Regions from separate parts of the Blastococcus sp. SYSU DS0753 genome, predicted to be linked through region 2. Evidence: riboswitches for the same ligand, from Rfam matches in the RefSeq annotation. Region 2 holds a riboswitch; each other region holds the start of a gene.
The links. Region 2 has a riboswitch for cyclic di-AMP ahead of ACI799_RS09525 (NlpC/P60 family protein). Riboswitches for the same ligand answer to the same signal wherever they lie in the genome.
Positions count from the first base shown of each region.

Region 1: another riboswitch for cyclic di-AMP. It lies ahead of ACI799_RS10160 (murein hydrolase activator EnvC family protein); the one in region 2 lies ahead of ACI799_RS09525 (NlpC/P60 family protein).
Region 3: another riboswitch for cyclic di-AMP. It lies ahead of ACI799_RS18470 (aggregation-promoting factor C-terminal-like domain-containing protein); the one in region 2 lies ahead of ACI799_RS09525 (NlpC/P60 family protein).

Region 1 is NZ_JBJHAT010000010.1:37,410-42,445, reverse strand. Features, by position in the region: gene ACI799_RS10175 (SGNH/GDSL hydrolase family protein) at 1-344, shown strand, start outside; gene ACI799_RS10170 (heparin lyase I family protein) at 454-1,761, opposite strand; tRNA gene ACI799_RS10165 (tRNA-Ile) at 2,163-2,236, opposite strand; cyclic di-AMP (ydaO/yuaA leader) riboswitch at 2,397-2,552, shown strand; gene ACI799_RS10160 (murein hydrolase activator EnvC family protein) at 2,563-3,789, shown strand; gene ACI799_RS10155 (TVP38/TMEM64 family protein) at 3,822-4,571, shown strand; gene ACI799_RS10150 (maleylpyruvate isomerase N-terminal domain-containing protein) at 4,505-5,036, opposite strand, start outside.
Region 2 is NZ_JBJHAT010000009.1:21,584-26,619, forward strand. Features, by position in the region: gene ACI799_RS09515 (D-alanyl-D-alanine carboxypeptidase family protein) at 1-1,550, shown strand, start outside; gene ACI799_RS09520 (hypothetical protein) at 1,634-1,942, shown strand; cyclic di-AMP (ydaO/yuaA leader) riboswitch at 2,119-2,295, shown strand; gene ACI799_RS09525 (NlpC/P60 family protein) at 2,313-3,392, shown strand; gene ACI799_RS09530 (M48 family metallopeptidase) at 3,633-4,898, shown strand; gene ACI799_RS09535 (glycosyltransferase family 4 protein) at 4,895-5,036, shown strand, end outside.
Region 3 is NZ_JBJHAT010000031.1:22,881-27,916, forward strand. Features, by position in the region: gene ACI799_RS18455 (hypothetical protein) at 1-119, shown strand, start outside; gene ACI799_RS18460 (TSUP family transporter) at 122-853, shown strand; gene ACI799_RS18465 (hypothetical protein) at 857-1,240, opposite strand; gene ACI799_RS18470 (aggregation-promoting factor C-terminal-like domain-containing protein) at 1,482-2,351, opposite strand; cyclic di-AMP (ydaO/yuaA leader) riboswitch at 2,562-2,688, opposite strand; gene ACI799_RS18475 (class I SAM-dependent methyltransferase) at 2,806-3,462, opposite strand; gene ACI799_RS18480 (GNAT family N-acetyltransferase) at 3,509-4,510, opposite strand; gene ACI799_RS18485 (SDR family NAD(P)-dependent oxidoreductase) at 4,551-5,036, opposite strand, start outside.

The sequences.
Region 1 (5,036 bases), on a different contig from region 2:
TGGAGGCCGACGCGCCCCGGGTCGATGTCCTGGTCATCCAGGCCGGCACGAACGACCTCCGCCTCGGGGTGCCGACGAGGGAGACGGTGGCGAACCTGCGCCGGGCGGTCCGGCTGGGGCAGGAGGCCGCGGGCACGGTGCTGCTGGCGACGGTGCAGCCGTGGACGGACACGGACGCCACGGCCCTGAACGCCGCGGTCCGCCGGCTGGCGGACAGGACGGGCGTCGAGCTGGTGGACTTCGCCGGCGTGCTGGGTGACCGCGACCTGACCCGGGACGGGGTCCATCCGACGGAGGCGGGGGCCCGCGCCCTGGCCGACCTGGTGGCGGAGGCCGTGACCTAGACGCCGACCGCAGGGGCCGCGCGCTGCCCGCAGTCCGGAGAGCTCCGGACTGCGGGCAGCGACCCCATGACGGTCGGGCCTGCTCGCCGGACCCGGCGAGCCGAGCAGGTCAGTCCATCGCGTTCAGTGACGCGACGGACTCGCGCGTCGGGCCGAAGCCGATCGGGGAGTGCTGGAGGTAGTGCGTCCGGTAGGTCCCGGCCGCCGAGTAGATGCCCTGCTTGATGTAGACGGACTGCCCCTCGTACAGGTTGGCGACCCGCTCGGACAGGACCTTCTCGCCCTGGTGCCAGACCTCGATGAGGCCCTTCGCCGGGTCGGGGGACCAGATGAACCGGACGGTGTGGTCGTTCCAGGCGCCCTTGTCGATCGTGCCGAGGTTGAAGGTCCGGACGTACTGCGCGTCGCCGGCGGTCCTGCCGCCCGTGCCACCCCGGACGTCGACCATGAGGTTCTCGTTCACGTCCGACCAGAAGTGCACGTTGGGGTTGCCGGAGTTCACCGTCTGGTGCCACTGCGTGTAGATCAGGAACTGGCCGCGCTCGTCCCAGTCGAAGTCGGCCGGGAAGAACGTGGACCAGGCCCACCACTGCTCGTCGCCGGGCCGGACGTCGCCGGAGGCGGCGATCGAGTCGCGGACCTCGGAGCGGAGGGTGCCGTGCGTGCCGTTCCAGCCGGTGTCGCCGCGCTGCACGGTGAAGAAGGCGGTGCGCTCCGAGCCGGGGTACGGGTTGGCCGTGGTGGTGCCGTACTGGTCCGACCGGAGGGCGTGGATCTCGGGCCAGGGGCCGGGGACCAGCGTCGTGGCGTCGTAGCCCCAGACCCGCGTGGGCTGGACGGCGGGCAGCTCGGACTCGGGCTCGGGCTCGGGGTCGGTCGCGGGCGGGGGCGTCGTGGTCGTCGGCGTCGTGGTCGTCGGGGGCGTGGTGGGCTCCGTGGACGGCGCCGGCGGCTCGGTGGTGGTGGGCTCGGGCGGGGGCGTCGTGGTGACCGGGGCCGCCTCGGCCGGGGTGGTCGGCTCGGCCGGCTGGCCGCCGGGGTAGATGTGCACCGGCTCCGTCCGCTCACCCTGCACCTTGGCGTGGTCCCGCGGCACGACCACGAAGGCGTACCGCGGGGTGGACAGCGGCAGCCGGGGCGACGTCCAGGCGGTGGCGCCGGTGGAGCCCACGATGCGACCGGCGGCGCCGGAGGTGACGTCGATGACGAGGTAGTCGCGGGCCCCGGGCACCCCCGTCCAGTCCAGCGAAGCCCGCTGATCGACGGCCTCGCCGGTGAGATCGGCCGGGGCGAGCAGCACGGCGGCGGCCTGCGTGTGCGATGTGACGGGCCGAGGGGCTGCCAGGACGGCGTCGGCGAGTCCGGCGCCGCCGATCAGGGTCAGGGCCGCCAGGACGGCCAGGTTGCGCTTGTTCATGGCGTCGGTCCTCAGATCAGGTCGAGCGGGGTCTGGACGAGGCGGTCGGCGGCATGGACGCCGCCGCCGGCATCGGTCAGGACGGCGGTGGCGACGGCGAGCACGAGACCGGCCCTCGAGGGGAGCCGGGCAGGCGCTGCAGATGCCGCTCGGACGCCGCGTCCGGGGCTGCGGCGGTGACACCACCGGTCGAACCGACGGCGGCTGAACGTTCTGTCACGCATCAATTACGCCACGTCATGAAGGCGGCGGTGCAGAGGCGCGCCGGTCGCCTTCCGGCCGCGGCGCCGGTGTGGCGCACCGCTGACGCCGAGGCGCCTACACCCATTGGGAGCCGTGTCCTTGCTCACGCGGACAGGGAGGCGCGAGCGCCAGGCACGACACCGCTGGCATGGGAGAGGTGGGGCGGGTGGGGCTCGAACCCACGACCCAGGGATTATGAGTCCCATGCTCTGACCAGCTGAGCTACCGCCCCGGACCCGCCAGCCTGCCAGACGGCGCCGCGGCGCCGCAGCCACGTCCTGGGGCCGGTGGGGCGAACTGACAAGGTCCGTTACCCCCCTGTGACATTCGGGCGATCCGCTTGTACCGTCTCTCGCGGCCCATCCGATCCCGCTCCCGAAACCCGGGGGCTCGGACGGGCCCCGCCGAACTCTGCGGCCTCACCGCCGCGGGGACCGGGGACCCACGTTCTCTGGGGTGAATCCCGCCTGCGCCACCACGGGCAGGCAGGTAGGGCATGTTCCGGCCCGAACCCGTCAGCTGACCTGGTAGGCGGATAGAGGAACGGAGACCGTCGCCTTGGCGACCTCGCACCACCTGCGCCACCACGTCCCGGCCGCGCCCGCGCGCCGGGCCCTCAGCCGCACCCGTCGGGCGGCCACCGCCGCCACCGCACTGCTGGCGCTCGCACTGCTCGGGACGTCGACCGCGGCGGCCGCGCCGGGCGACGCGCGCAGCGAGCACGACCGCGTCGAGGCGGAGGTCGCCGACATCGAGCAGCGCGTGCGCGACGCAGAGGAGCGCCTGCAGCAGCTCACCCTCCGGGCAGAGGAGGCCAGCGGCGCCGTGCTCGCCGCGCAGGCCGAGCTCGACCGCGCCCGCGAGCACGCCGACGCCATCGCCGCCGAGCTCGCCGCCGTCCGGGAGGCCGTGGCGAGTACCCAGGGTGAGGTAGCCGCCCTCGGCCGGGAGGCCTACATGGGCAGCGACAAGTCCATGAAGCAGCTGGAGATGGTGCTGCACGCCGACGGCCCGGGGGAGCTCCTCCAGCAGGCCGCGACGCTCGACCTCCTCGGTGAGGATCGCGCGCAGGTGCTCGAGGACCTGCGGGTGGCCGAGGCCCGCGAGGCCCGGCTCGACCAGGAGGCGAAGGCCGCCGTCGCCGAGCGGGATGCCGCAGCGCGCAAGGCCCAGGGCATGCAGGCGGAGGTCGACGCCCTCCTCGCGGCCGCGCAGACCGACTTCGACGCGCTCACCGCCGAGAAGGCGGCGCTGGACGAGCAGCTGCGCGAGGCGGAGATCCGCATGCTCAGCCTCCGCGGCACGGCCGACCCCGTCGCCGCCTGGTCCGAGCAGCAGGCCACCGAGCAGGCGGCCGTGGCGGCGGCTCCCGCGACCGCCGGGGCCGGCCGGCTCACCCAGGGGCGGGTCACCTCCTGCTACGGCAGCCGGTGGGGTACCCAGCACCTCGGCGTGGACATCGCCGCGCCGATCGGCACCCCGATCTTCACGCCGGAGCCCGGGGTCGTGCTGCAGGCCGGGCCGGCCAGCGGGTTCGGCCTCGCCGTCGCCATCCAGCACCACGACGGGGCCATCACCGTCTACGGGCACGTGAACCAGTTCTTCGTCTCGCCGGGCCAGGTCGTCAGCGGTGGGCAGCAGATCGCCGAGGTGGGCAACCGGGGCCAGTCCACCGGCCCGCACCTGCACTTCGAGGTGCACCTCGGTGGCCTGTACGCCAACCGGTCCAACCCGGTGCCGTGGCTGGCCCAGCGCGGCATCACCCTCGGCGGCAGCTGCGGCTGAGGCTGGTTGACGCCATCGGTCAGGATGAGCACGTGCGGACGACGGCGGGGGCGAGCCCGTGGCTGCGGGCGTGGCTCCTCGTCGCGCTGCTCGCGGCCGGCGTGGTCGCCGCCCTCGCCGTCGACGTGCCCACCCTGGCGCAGGTCCGCTCGTGGGCCGACGGCGGCGGCCTCCGGACGTGGCTGCTGCTGATCGCCGCGCAGGGGGTGGTCCTGCTCGCGCCCGTCCCACGGTCGGTGCTGGCGGCGCTGACCGGAGCGGTCCTGGGGTTCGGCGCGGGCTTCGCGGTCGCCTACACCGGTGCCTTCCTGGCGGCGACCGGTGCGTTCTGGCTCGCGCGGGGCCTGGGTCGCCCGGCCGTGGAGCGGCTGGCGGGGCCGCGGCTCGGCCGCGTGGACCGGTTCTCCAGCGACCGGGGCTTCGTCGCGGTGGTGCTGAGCCGGGTGGTCCCGATGGTGCCCTTCGTCCTGGTCAACTACGCGGCGGGCCTGAGCGCTGTACGGCCGCTGACCTACGGCATCGCCACCGCCGTCGGACTGGTACCCGGCACGGTGGTGCAAGTGGGCGCCGGCGCCTCGGCCGGCGCGGTCGTCGCCTGGATGCCGACCGCCACGGTCGCCCCGGTGGTCATCGTGCTGGTGCTGCTGCTGCTTGCCGGTGCGGCCGTGTCGAGGTACCGATCCCGCACCGGCGAGCAGGTGGGCGAGGACGCGGGTCAGCGCCCGCCGAAGAACCGCCCCAGCGCGCCGCCGGCCCCGCCCACGGTGCGGGCGGCCAGCTGAAGGATCGGTCCGCCCGGGATGCCCGGCACCTGCTGGACGATCGGCGCCAGCTGCAGGAGCCCGGGTACGTCGTGGACCTTCAGTCTGCGGCGGGCCACCGCCGGTACCGGGTTCACCCGGCCGGCGGCGGCGTCGAGCAGGAGCTCGGGGGTTGCCTCCACGGCCGGGCCCTCGACGACACCCGGCGGCACCCGTCGCACCCGCCACCCGTCGTCGTCCGCGGTGAACCCCCAGCCGCCGTCGGGTGTCACCAGGCTGACGCGGCCGGCGATGCCCGACGAGGCGGCCAGTGCGCCGGTCACGTCGGTCAGCGCCGCGAGCCCTGACTGCAACACGGGGCCAGGCGGTGGTGGCGCACCGCAGGACACCAGGTCCAGCCCGTGGACGGCGAGCTCGTAGGCCTGTCCGAGGACGACGCTGAGCAGCGGCAGCCGGCCGACGACCGAGACCGCGGGTGCGGTGTCG
Region 2 (5,036 bases):
AGGAGGACCTCCGCGCGCGCCAGGGGCAGGTCGTCGCCGCACGCGAGGCGCTGGCCGAGGCGCAGCGGTCGGTGGACGAGGCGAGGGCGGTGCTCGAGGACGCCCGGGGCGTGCTGGCCGGGCACCAGCGCGAGGTCGCCGGGTACGCCGTCGCCGTCTACCGGGACGGTGGCGCCCTCACCCCCCTCACGCTCCTGCTCGCCGGTGGGGATCCGGGGGAGGTCCTCGCCGGCATGGGCTTCCTCGACGCCGTCGACGCGCACCTCGCCCACCTCATCGGCATCGCGGAGAGCCACCGGCGCGCCGCCCTGGACCAGCAGCAGCGCGCCCAGGCCGCGCTCGACGCAGCCCAGGGGCGGGCGGACGAGGTGGCCGCGCGGGTGGCCGCGCTGGAGGCGGCCGCCGACGCGGTCACCACGGAGCTGCACGACACGCTCGCCGTCGTCGACCGGCAGCTGGCGGCGCTCCAGGGGGAGCAGGCGTCGGTGAACGAGCAGACGGCGGCCAGCTGGCGGGCCTACGTCGACCAGCTCCGGACCGCCGGCCTCGCGGACGTGCCCGCCGCTGCGCTGCGGGAACCCGAGCGCAGCCTCCCCGACCGCCTGGCTCCGGTGGGCGCCGCCGGGGGCGGCGCGCAGCGCGGGGTGGCCCAGCTGCCCGGGCGGCCGAGTTCGCTCCTGGTGCTGCCCGCCGAGACCCTCGCCGCCGTCAGCGGCGCGATGGAGGCCCTGGGGCAGCCGTACGCGCCGGGGACGGCGGGGCCGGAGTCCTGGGGCTGCGGCGCACTGGTCCGGGTGGCCTACGGCCGGGCCGGTGTCCAGCTGCCCGCGACGCAGGAGGAGCTGTTCGCGAGCGCCGTGCCGGTGGACCGCGCCGACGTCCTCCCCGGCGACCTGGTCTTCCTGGGCTCCCCGGAGGCGGGGCTCGGGCACGTGGGCATCGCCCTGGACCCGCGGACCATGCTGACCGCTGACGCGCGGGCCGGCGCGGTCGTGGTGCGCACGCTGCCGGGCGACCAGGTGCTGGCGATCGGCCGCCCGGTCCTCGGCCAGCGGCCCCCTGTCGCCGTCCCGGGGCCGGCCGCGGGGGCGCTGCGGACCGAGTGCGGCAACACCGTCTACCCGCCCAGCTACGACGGAGCCCGCGCATGGGGCGGCTACCCGAACGGCCTCATCCCGCCCAGCGCCATGTGCCCGCTGGGCGTCGGCGGGCACGCGCTGCGCTGCGACGCGGCCGCCGCCTACCGCGCCATGTCGGCGGCCTACGCGACCGCCTTCGGCAGCCCGTTGTGCATCACCGACTCCTACCGGACCTACGCAAGCCAGGTGCGGCTGTACGGGGAGAAGCCGGCCCTGGCCGCGGTGCCCGGCACCAGCAACCACGGCTGGGGTCTGGCGGTGGACCTGTGCGGTGGCGTCGAGACGTTCGGCACCCCGCAGTACGCCTGGATGGCTGCCAACGCCGGCCGGTTCGGCTTCCTGCACCCCACGTGGGCCGATCCGGGCAACGGGCGCGAGGAGCCGTGGCACTGGGAGTTCGCGGGCAGCTGATCCGGCGCGGGCCGTCGGTGGCGCGGCGGAAATGTCGGTGGCCCTTCCTACCGTGCGCAGCAACTCACGGAGGAGAAGAAGCGATGCTCATCGATTGCGACACCTGCACCGCCCGCGGGACCGGCTGCGCCGACTGCGTCGTGACCGTGCTGCTGGGAGCCCCGCCCGGGTGGCAGGGGGGCGACCCGGTCGTCGTGCCGATGACCGGGCGGCCGCGTGGCGGGCCGGCCGCGGCCGCCGAGGACGTCGTCGTGCCACCGCCGGGCGTGGTGGTGGAGTTCGACGAGGTGGAACGCAGCGCCGTGCGCGCGCTGGCCGAGGGCGGCCTGGTTCCCCCGCTGCGGCATCCCGACGGGCACGGCGGGGAGCGGTCCGGACGGCGCACCGGCTGATCGCCGCCGCACCCCGCGGCGAGGGCCGGGTGACCACCCGATCGGGTGAATGCCCAGGTGGGCGGCCAGGCGCCCGACGCACACGTCTCAGCTGTCCCTGTTTGTCACAGGCGCATCACGGTCGTAGGGTTCCCTCCGTTCGGCCGGGTGGTCGTCATCCATCGATGGATGGCCTCGACCGGACACCGCCTAATCACCGCGTGGCGCGCACCACTGCGCCCGAGGTGTACCGGGGACCCACCGCACTCTGGGGTGAGTTCTCCCGCCGCCGGCTCGCCGGTGGGTGGGGGATAGGGCCAGTCTTCCCAGCCCGAACCCGTCAGCTAACTCGGTCGGCGGTCGAAGTGGAAGAAACGGAGAGCCGCCGCACGTGGCGACCCCTCACGCACTACTGACGCACGCCCCCGAACAACTCCACACCGCCGGCCGGCGCAGCTCCGCCAGCGCCCGCCGCTTCGGACCGCTCCGTTCGGGGCTCCTGGTCAGCGCCGTCGCAGCCCTGACCGTCACCGTCCTCCCGGGTACCGCGTCGGCGGTCCCCGGCACCGCCGACGAGATCGCCGCCCAGGTGGCCGAGGCCAGCCACGAGCTGGAGGTCGTCTCCGAGCAGCTGAACGAGGCGCGCGTCGTCCTCGAGGGCCACCAGCGCGACGCGCAGGCCGCGAGCGAGGCGGTCGCGGAGGCGGAGGGCCGGCTCGGCTCCCTCGACGGCCACATGCGCCGGCTGGCCCGCAGCGTCTACACCGGCAGCGGCATGTCGCCGCTCGACGTCCTGCTGACCAGCACCTCGGCCGACCAGCTGGTCGACCAGCTGGGCACCCTCGACGCCATCGCCGGGCACACCAGCGAGGTGCTCACCGAGGTGTCGCGCGCGGCCGAGGACGCGGAGCAGGCCCGCGACGCCGCCGAGGAGGCCGCGGCGGACGCCCGGCGGACGGTGGAGCAGATCGCCGCCCAGCAGGAGGAGCTCGAGGCGAAGATCGCCGACTACCAGCGCCGGTACGAGGCGCTCACCGCGCCGCAGCAGGAGCAGGTGGCGCAGGCCCACGGTGGTACCGGCCTCCCGGCGCCCACCGGCGCCGTCATCGCGCCGAGCTCGGCCGCCCAGGTGGCGGTGAACACCGCGCTCGCCCAGATCGGGGACCCGTACGTGTGGGGTGCCGGCGGGCCGAACGCCTTCGACTGCTCGGGGCTGACGTCGTACGCCTACGCCGCGGCGGGTGTGATGCTGCCGCACTCCAGCCGGTCGCAGAGCCAGATGGGCAGGCCCGTCTCGCGCGGCGAGCTGCAGCCTGGCGACCTGCTGTTCTTCTACAGCCCGGTGAGCCACGTGGGCATGTACATCGGCAACGGCCAGATGGTGCACGCCTCCACCTCCGGCCAGCCGGTGAAGGTGGCGAGCGTGGACTCGATGGGGAACTACAACAGCGCCCGTCGCATCGCCGGCTGACGGCTCCGGGAGCATCGCAGCGAGGAACGAGGGCCGGTGATCCCGACAGGGGTCGCCGGCCCTCGCGGTCGCTGGCCGGTCAGGTGACCGAGGGCCCGATCCCGAGGACCTCGGGCAGGCCCGGAGGACGGGAACACGGTGAGGGCGGGCCTCGCGACCGGGTCGAGCAGGATGCCGGCCGCCCAGCACGTCCCCGAACCGGGACGGGCCGCTGCGGTTGGCCCGCCTAGGATCGGCCGGGTGAGCGTTCGCCGGGCCGCCCTGGTGGCCGCGGCCCTGCTGGGGATCGCCGTCGTCGTCGTCATCGTCGTCCGCACCCCGTGGGACGTGCTGCCCGAACCGCCCGGAGGGCACACCGAGCCCGACCCGACCGCTGGCCTGGACCCCGCGGCGATCGAGCGCGCGGAGGCCTTCGCCGCCGCCCTGCGACCCGCGTCGCTGCTCTCCCTCGTCCTCGGGCTGGCGGTCTCGGCCGTGCTGGGGCTCACCCCGCTGGGGGCCCGCCTGATGCGGTCGCTGGGGGCGCGGTGGAGGGACCGCTGGGTCGTGCAGGTGGTGCTGGGGGTGCCGGTCCTGCTCCTCCTGGGCCGCGCCGTGACCCTGCCGATCTCCGCCTACGCGGAGTCCGTGCGCACGCGCTACGGCCTGTCCACCCGCGGCTGGGGGCTCTGGCTGCGCGACGTCGCCGTCTCGTGGGCCATCAGCGCGGCGCTGACAGTGGTCGTGGTGCTGGCCTTCCTGTGGCTGGTCCGTCGCGCGCCGCGCACCTGGTGGGCCTGGGGCGGGGCGGCAGTGGCCGGCTTCGTCGTCGTCGGCTCGTTCCTCTACCCGGTGGTCATCGAGCCGGCGTTCAACTCCTTCGAGCCGCTGCCGGCGGGTGAGCTGCGCAGTGACCTGCTGGCGCTCGCCGAGGAGAACGGCACCCCGGTGCAGGACGTGCTGGTCTCCGACGCCTCCCGGCGGACCACGGCGCTGAACGCCTACGTCTCCGGGTTCGGCTCCACCCGGCGCATCGTGGTCTACGACACCGTCCTCGGCGAGCTGCCCGACGCGGAGATCGAGTCGATCGCGGCGCACGAGCTCGGGCACGTCGCCACCGACGACGTCCTCACCGGCACGCTCATGGGCGCGCTCGGCGCGGGCGCGGCGACCGCCCTGCTCGGCTGGTTGCTGATGTGGACGCCGCTGCTGCGCCGCGCCGGGGCGCCCTCGGCCGGCGACCCCCGCGTGGTCCCCCTGCTGCTGTTCCTCGTCGCCGTGGGCAGCCTGCTGGCCACACCCGTGCAGAACCTGGTGTCGCGCCAGGTCGAGGCCCGCGCGGACCTGCACGCCCTCGACCTCACCCGCGATCCGGAGGCCTTCACCGCCATGCAGCAGCGGCTCGCCACGGCCAACCTCGGCGATCCGGACCCGCCGGCGGCCTGGCACTGGTTCTTCGGCAGCCACCCCACGACCGCGCAGCGCATCGCGATGGCCGAGGACTGGGCGCGCCTGGAGGGGCCGTGAGCCGGACGCTCGTCGTCACCAACGACTTCCCGCCCCGGCAAGGGGGCATCCAGACCTTCGTGGCGGCGCTGCTGGAGCGACGGACGCCGGACTCGCTGGTCGTGCTGGCGTCGGACGCACCGGGCTCGGCCGAGCACG
Region 3 (5,036 bases), on a different contig from region 2:
GGATCCACGACGACCTCATGCCCCTGGTCCACGGGCTGCGCCAGGCGCAGAGCCGGGTGGGTTCGGTCACCGGCCTGCTCCGTCGTCGTCCGCCGGAGGACGAGGACGACGGCTACTGAGCGTGGAGCTGGCCACCGACCCGCTCGCACTCCTGGCGTGCGGCCTGGCGGTGCTGGTGGCGTCCGTCGTCCAGACGGCGACCGGCATGGGCTTCGGCCTCCTCGCCGGACCGCTGGTGCTGCTGGTGCAGCCCGCTCTCGTGCCCGGCCCGCTGCTGGTGGGCACGCTGACCGCGCTGCTGCCGGTGGTGTGGCGCGAACGGTCCGCACTGGAGTTCGACAACCTCCGCGGTGCGATGCTCGCCTCGGCCCCCGGCGTTGTCGTCGGCTTGGGGCTGGTGCAGGTCATCGACGGCCGGTTGTTGGGGATAACGGTTGCTGTCGTCGTGCTGCTCGCCTGTGGCGCGTCGCTCGCCGGGGTGCGGTTGCCGGGCGGGCGGCGCGCGCTCACCGTCGCCGGCTTCGCCTCCGGGACGCTCTCGACTGTCGCGGCGACGCCCGGACCGCCCCTGGTGGTCACCTACCGCGCGCCCACCCCGGCCGCCCAGCGGGCGAACCTGTCGGTGTTCTTCGTCGGGACGACGCTGCTGTCCCTCGGCGTGCTGGTCGCCGGCGGCGAGCTCGACGGGGGCGGGCTGCTCACCGGTGCGGGGCTGGTGCCGTTCGTGCTGACCGGCTTCCTCCTCGCCGGACCCCTGCGCCGGCGGCTGGCCCTGCCGGCCATGCGCCGCGCCGCCCTGGTGCTGTGCCTGCTCTCCGGCGCGGTGCTGCTCGTCAGGTCGCTGGCGGGCTGACCGTCACTGCTCGACGGGCGGCTCCCGGCGCACGATGTCGCCGACGGCCTCCTCCAGCCGCGCCCAGGTCGTGCTCCACTCGACCAGGGGGTCGAGGATCCGCTCGAAGACGGCGAGCTGCTGGTCGAACGCGTCGAGCTGAGCGCGCATGGCGGCGATCGAGGTGCGCTGCGCGGTCACCATCTCCTTGACGGCGCGCAGCTGGGCCGCCGACATCGCCCCGGGCGGGCTGGGCAGGGCCGGCAGCGGGAGGCGGGACGTCGCATTCCCGGCGAGGTTGCGGGCGCGGTCGGAGAAGAACCGCAACTGGTTCACGAACTCGTCGATCGACCGCCCGACGATCCCGCTCTGCGGGGTGGTCCGGTCGGCGTCGTCGGCCTCGGTCATCGCTCCCCCTCCGTGCACGCTGCACCGACCTTAGGCCTGGAGCCGAGGCTCGGCTGCGCTGAGCCGACCCCGGGCATTGGAAGCTCTACCTGCGTCCTCGGGGCCGACGACGCAGGTAAAGCCTCCAATGCCTCAGCGGGGACGCCCCCGTCCGAAGACCACCCGAGCGTGGTGACGTGCTGGAACGGCCTCGCCGCAGGGTCCCGCCCCGCGCGGGCGAGGGGCGGGGGCAGAGGCCCGCTCAGTACCAGCCGGTGGCCTGGGAGTGCGACCACGCGCCGCACGGGGAGCCGTAGCGGTTGTTGATGTAGATCAGGCCGGCGTCGATCTGCCGGTAGCCGTCGGAGGTCTTGGCGATGCCGGTCCCGGCCCAGGTGGAGTCGAGGAACTGCGCGATGCCGTAGGCGGTGCTCCGCGGGTTCTGGGCGTTCGGGTTCCACCCGCTCTCCTTGCCCCACAGGCTCTCCAGGCAGCTGAACTCGCTGCCCGAGCCGCCGAGCTTGCCCATCGCGTACTCCTGGAAGGAGCCGGCCGGGGCCGCGGCGGCCGGCGCGGGAGCGCTCCGGGCAGGAGCCGGAGCCGGGGCCGGGGCCGGGGCCGGGGCTGGTGCGGCCGGCGCCGGGGTGCGGGCGGCCTGCTCCCGGGCCGCCTGCACGCGGGCGGCCTCCTCGGCAGCGGCCTTGCGGGCGGCCTCCTCGGCAGCGGCCTTGCGCGCGGCCTCCTCCTCGGCGGCGCGGCGGGCGGCCTCCTCGGCGGCACGGCGGTCCAGCTCGGCCTGCTCGGCCGCGGCCCGCGCCTCCGCTGCGGCGGCCTGCTCGGCCGCGCGCTCGCTGCGGCTCGCGGCCAGCTGGCCGAGGGTGTCGGCCGCGGCCACCGTCACGTCGGGCGCGGGGGTCTCGTCGGTGATGCCGAGCTGCTCGGCGACGCTGACGGAGGCCAGCTCCGGCTCGGCCTGGGCGACCGGCTCGTCGGCGACGACGCCGTTGGCCAGCAGGCCGCCTGCCGCGGCGACCGCCAGGAGCAGCAGCGCGGAACGGCGGACCGTCTTCGTCGAACGGCGCCCGGTCGTGGGGCGGAGAGCACGGGTGATCGAGGTGGCGCGAAGGTTCATGGGGAGGAACTGCTCCAGGGGCAGGGGGCGGCAGGGCCGGCGACGGCGGCGGGAACTGCTGCGGGGATGGTCGAGGGGCAGCGGTGTCGGGCGTACGCCCGGGCGCTCAGCGCGGGGAAGGCGCGCGCGAGGCTCCGTACCGGCTGCGGTTCCGTGCAAGGTGGGCCCGCAGGCTCGCCATGCGGCGGCTCTCCGTTTCTTCCGTCGTGCCGCCTACCGGGTTAGCTGACGGATTCGGGCGGGAAGCGGCCCTACCCGCGCCAGGACGTGCCCCGGCGCGCGATTCACCCCAGTACTTCGGTGGGTCCCCGGCTCGCCCTCGGCGGGCGACTCGGCGGCGCCCGGCGGACCTCCCCCGGATGGGGAGAGAACGACCGGCCGGGCGGGACCCACGGTAACCAGCGTTATCCGTTCGTGACAATCCCCTGGCGGGAAAAGGAACGGGAGGTGACCGTCAGGGGAGCCGCCAGACCGTGGTCCGGCGCACCGGCACCGGCCCGGTGGGCGACGGCTCGGTGTCGGGCACGTCGTAGACCGCCAGCGCTTCCAGCCGGTCCTCGGGGAGGTACACCCGCCCGGGATCACCGATCAGCACCTCGGCACCGCCGGCCCGGGCCGCCTCGAGGAAGGGCAGCACCCGGTCGGTCATCTCCCGGTCGTAGCAGACGTCGCCGGCGAGGACGACCGCGACGTCGGGCGGCTCGCCCCCGAGCACGTCGCCGGCGGGCGTGATGCCCGGGGTGCCGTTCCGTTCGGCGTTGACGGCGATCGCGGTCAGCGCGAACGGGTCGACGTCGCTGGCGAGCACCGCGGTCGCGCCGGCCAGGACCGCCGCGACCGCGACCAGGCCGCTGCCCGCCCCCAGGTCCAGCACGGTGCGCCCGGCCACCAGGCCGGGGTGGTCGAGCACGTGGCGGGCCAGCGCCTGGCCGCCCGGCCAGGCCGCGGCCCAGAACGGCGGGTCCGTGGAGGTGCGCCCGTGCTCGGTCTCCATCGCCTCCCACAGGGCGACGACGTCGGCGGCGACCAGCAGCTCCACCTCGGGCACCAGGTCCGGCCGGACCGGCCGGGTGTGGGCGCGGACGAACTCCGCAGGGATGGAACGGTCCACCCCGGCAGTCAACCGCACGCGGCCGGCGGCGGTGGGACCGCCCGGCTCAGAGGCGGGTCGACCAGGACGACAGCGCGCCGGCGGGGCGGAAACCCAGCGCCTCGTTGACCGCGACCATGGGCGTGTTGCCCTCGGAGTTGTAGGTGCTGATCCGCCGGACGCCGGGGACCCCCGCTGCCAGCTCCCGCAGCACGGCCGCCTTCATCCGGGCGCCGAGCCGGTGCCCCCGGTGCTCACGGAGCACCAGCGTGCCGCCCTGGTGGGCGAGCGCCGGCTGGGCGAGCGGGATCTGCAGGTCGGTGAAGCCGACCAGCCGGCCGCCGATCACCGCGCCCGCGCTGAGCACCGTCCGGCCCCGGGCGACGTGGGTCCGCTCGTACTCGCGGATCCGGTCCCCGTCCCACTCCTCCTCCCCCACCGGCAGATCGCCGTGGGGTGCGTCGGTGGTCATGCGCCGCTCCAGCAGCGCCCGGTCGGCCAGCAGCGCGTCCGGGGTGCGGTCCCGCCAGGTGACGATCTCGTACCCGGCGCCGGCCGCGGCCTCGAGCGCCCCCAGCCGGTCCTCGTCGACCGGCAGCACCAGTTCCCGGCGGGTCTCCACCAGGTCGCAGGACCAGCCGTGCCGCTCGGCGAAGGCGCGGCCCGGCGCCCCGGCGCCGGGCTCGTCCACCTCGCTCACCAGCGAGTTGCGGCCGTGCGCGGCAGCGAGTACCCGGGCCTCGGCCAGCAGCGCGCTCCCGAGGCCACGGCGCCGGGAGGCCGGGTGCACCGCGAGGTCCACCACCGCCAGCGTCGGGTTGTCCTTGCGCGGGAGGATCAGCCGGAGCGCGCCGGCGACCGCGCCGTCCACCAGGGCGGCCCGGTGGGTGCCGTCCCGGGAGCCACCGGGCGCGACGAGCTCCCGCCCCAGCGCGACGTCCTCCTGCGCCGGCCGGGGCGGGTCCTGCGGCCGGGCGGCCCGGCCGGAGGCGGCCCACACCTCGCACCAGGAGGGGAAGAGGTCGTCGTCGGGGCCGAGCTCGACGATCCGGCAGGAGGGGTCGGTCACGTCCCCGTTCTACTGGCACCGGCAATACCTTTTCCGGCGCTCAGCCCCTCGGCCGCGCGGTCGCCCGGCGAGCGATCAGCCGCCAGTAGGTGCCGGGCAGCAGGCGGACCAGCACGTCGGGCACCGTGGCGCTCCAGCCGATCAGCAGCCGGGGGCGGCGGCGCTCGACGGCCGCCACGATGCGGGCGGCGGCGTCCTCCGGCGGCATCCGCAGCAGCTTGGTGAACTGCGCCCGCCCCTTCTCGTACTCCTCCACCGAGACGCCCGCGCCGGTGCGGGCGCTCTCGGCGATCCGCGTCCGGATCCCACCCGGGTGGACGACCGTGACGCCGATGCCGTCGTCGGCGAGCTCGTGGCGGAGCGCCTCGCTGAACCCGCGGACGGCGAACTTGCTCGTCGCGTACGCGACCTGCCCGGCCGGGGCGAAGATGCCGAAGACGCTGGAGACGTTGACGACGTGGGCGCCGGGGTGGGTCTTCAGCACGGGCAGCAGCATGTGGGTGAGGCGGACGACGGCGCGCAGGTT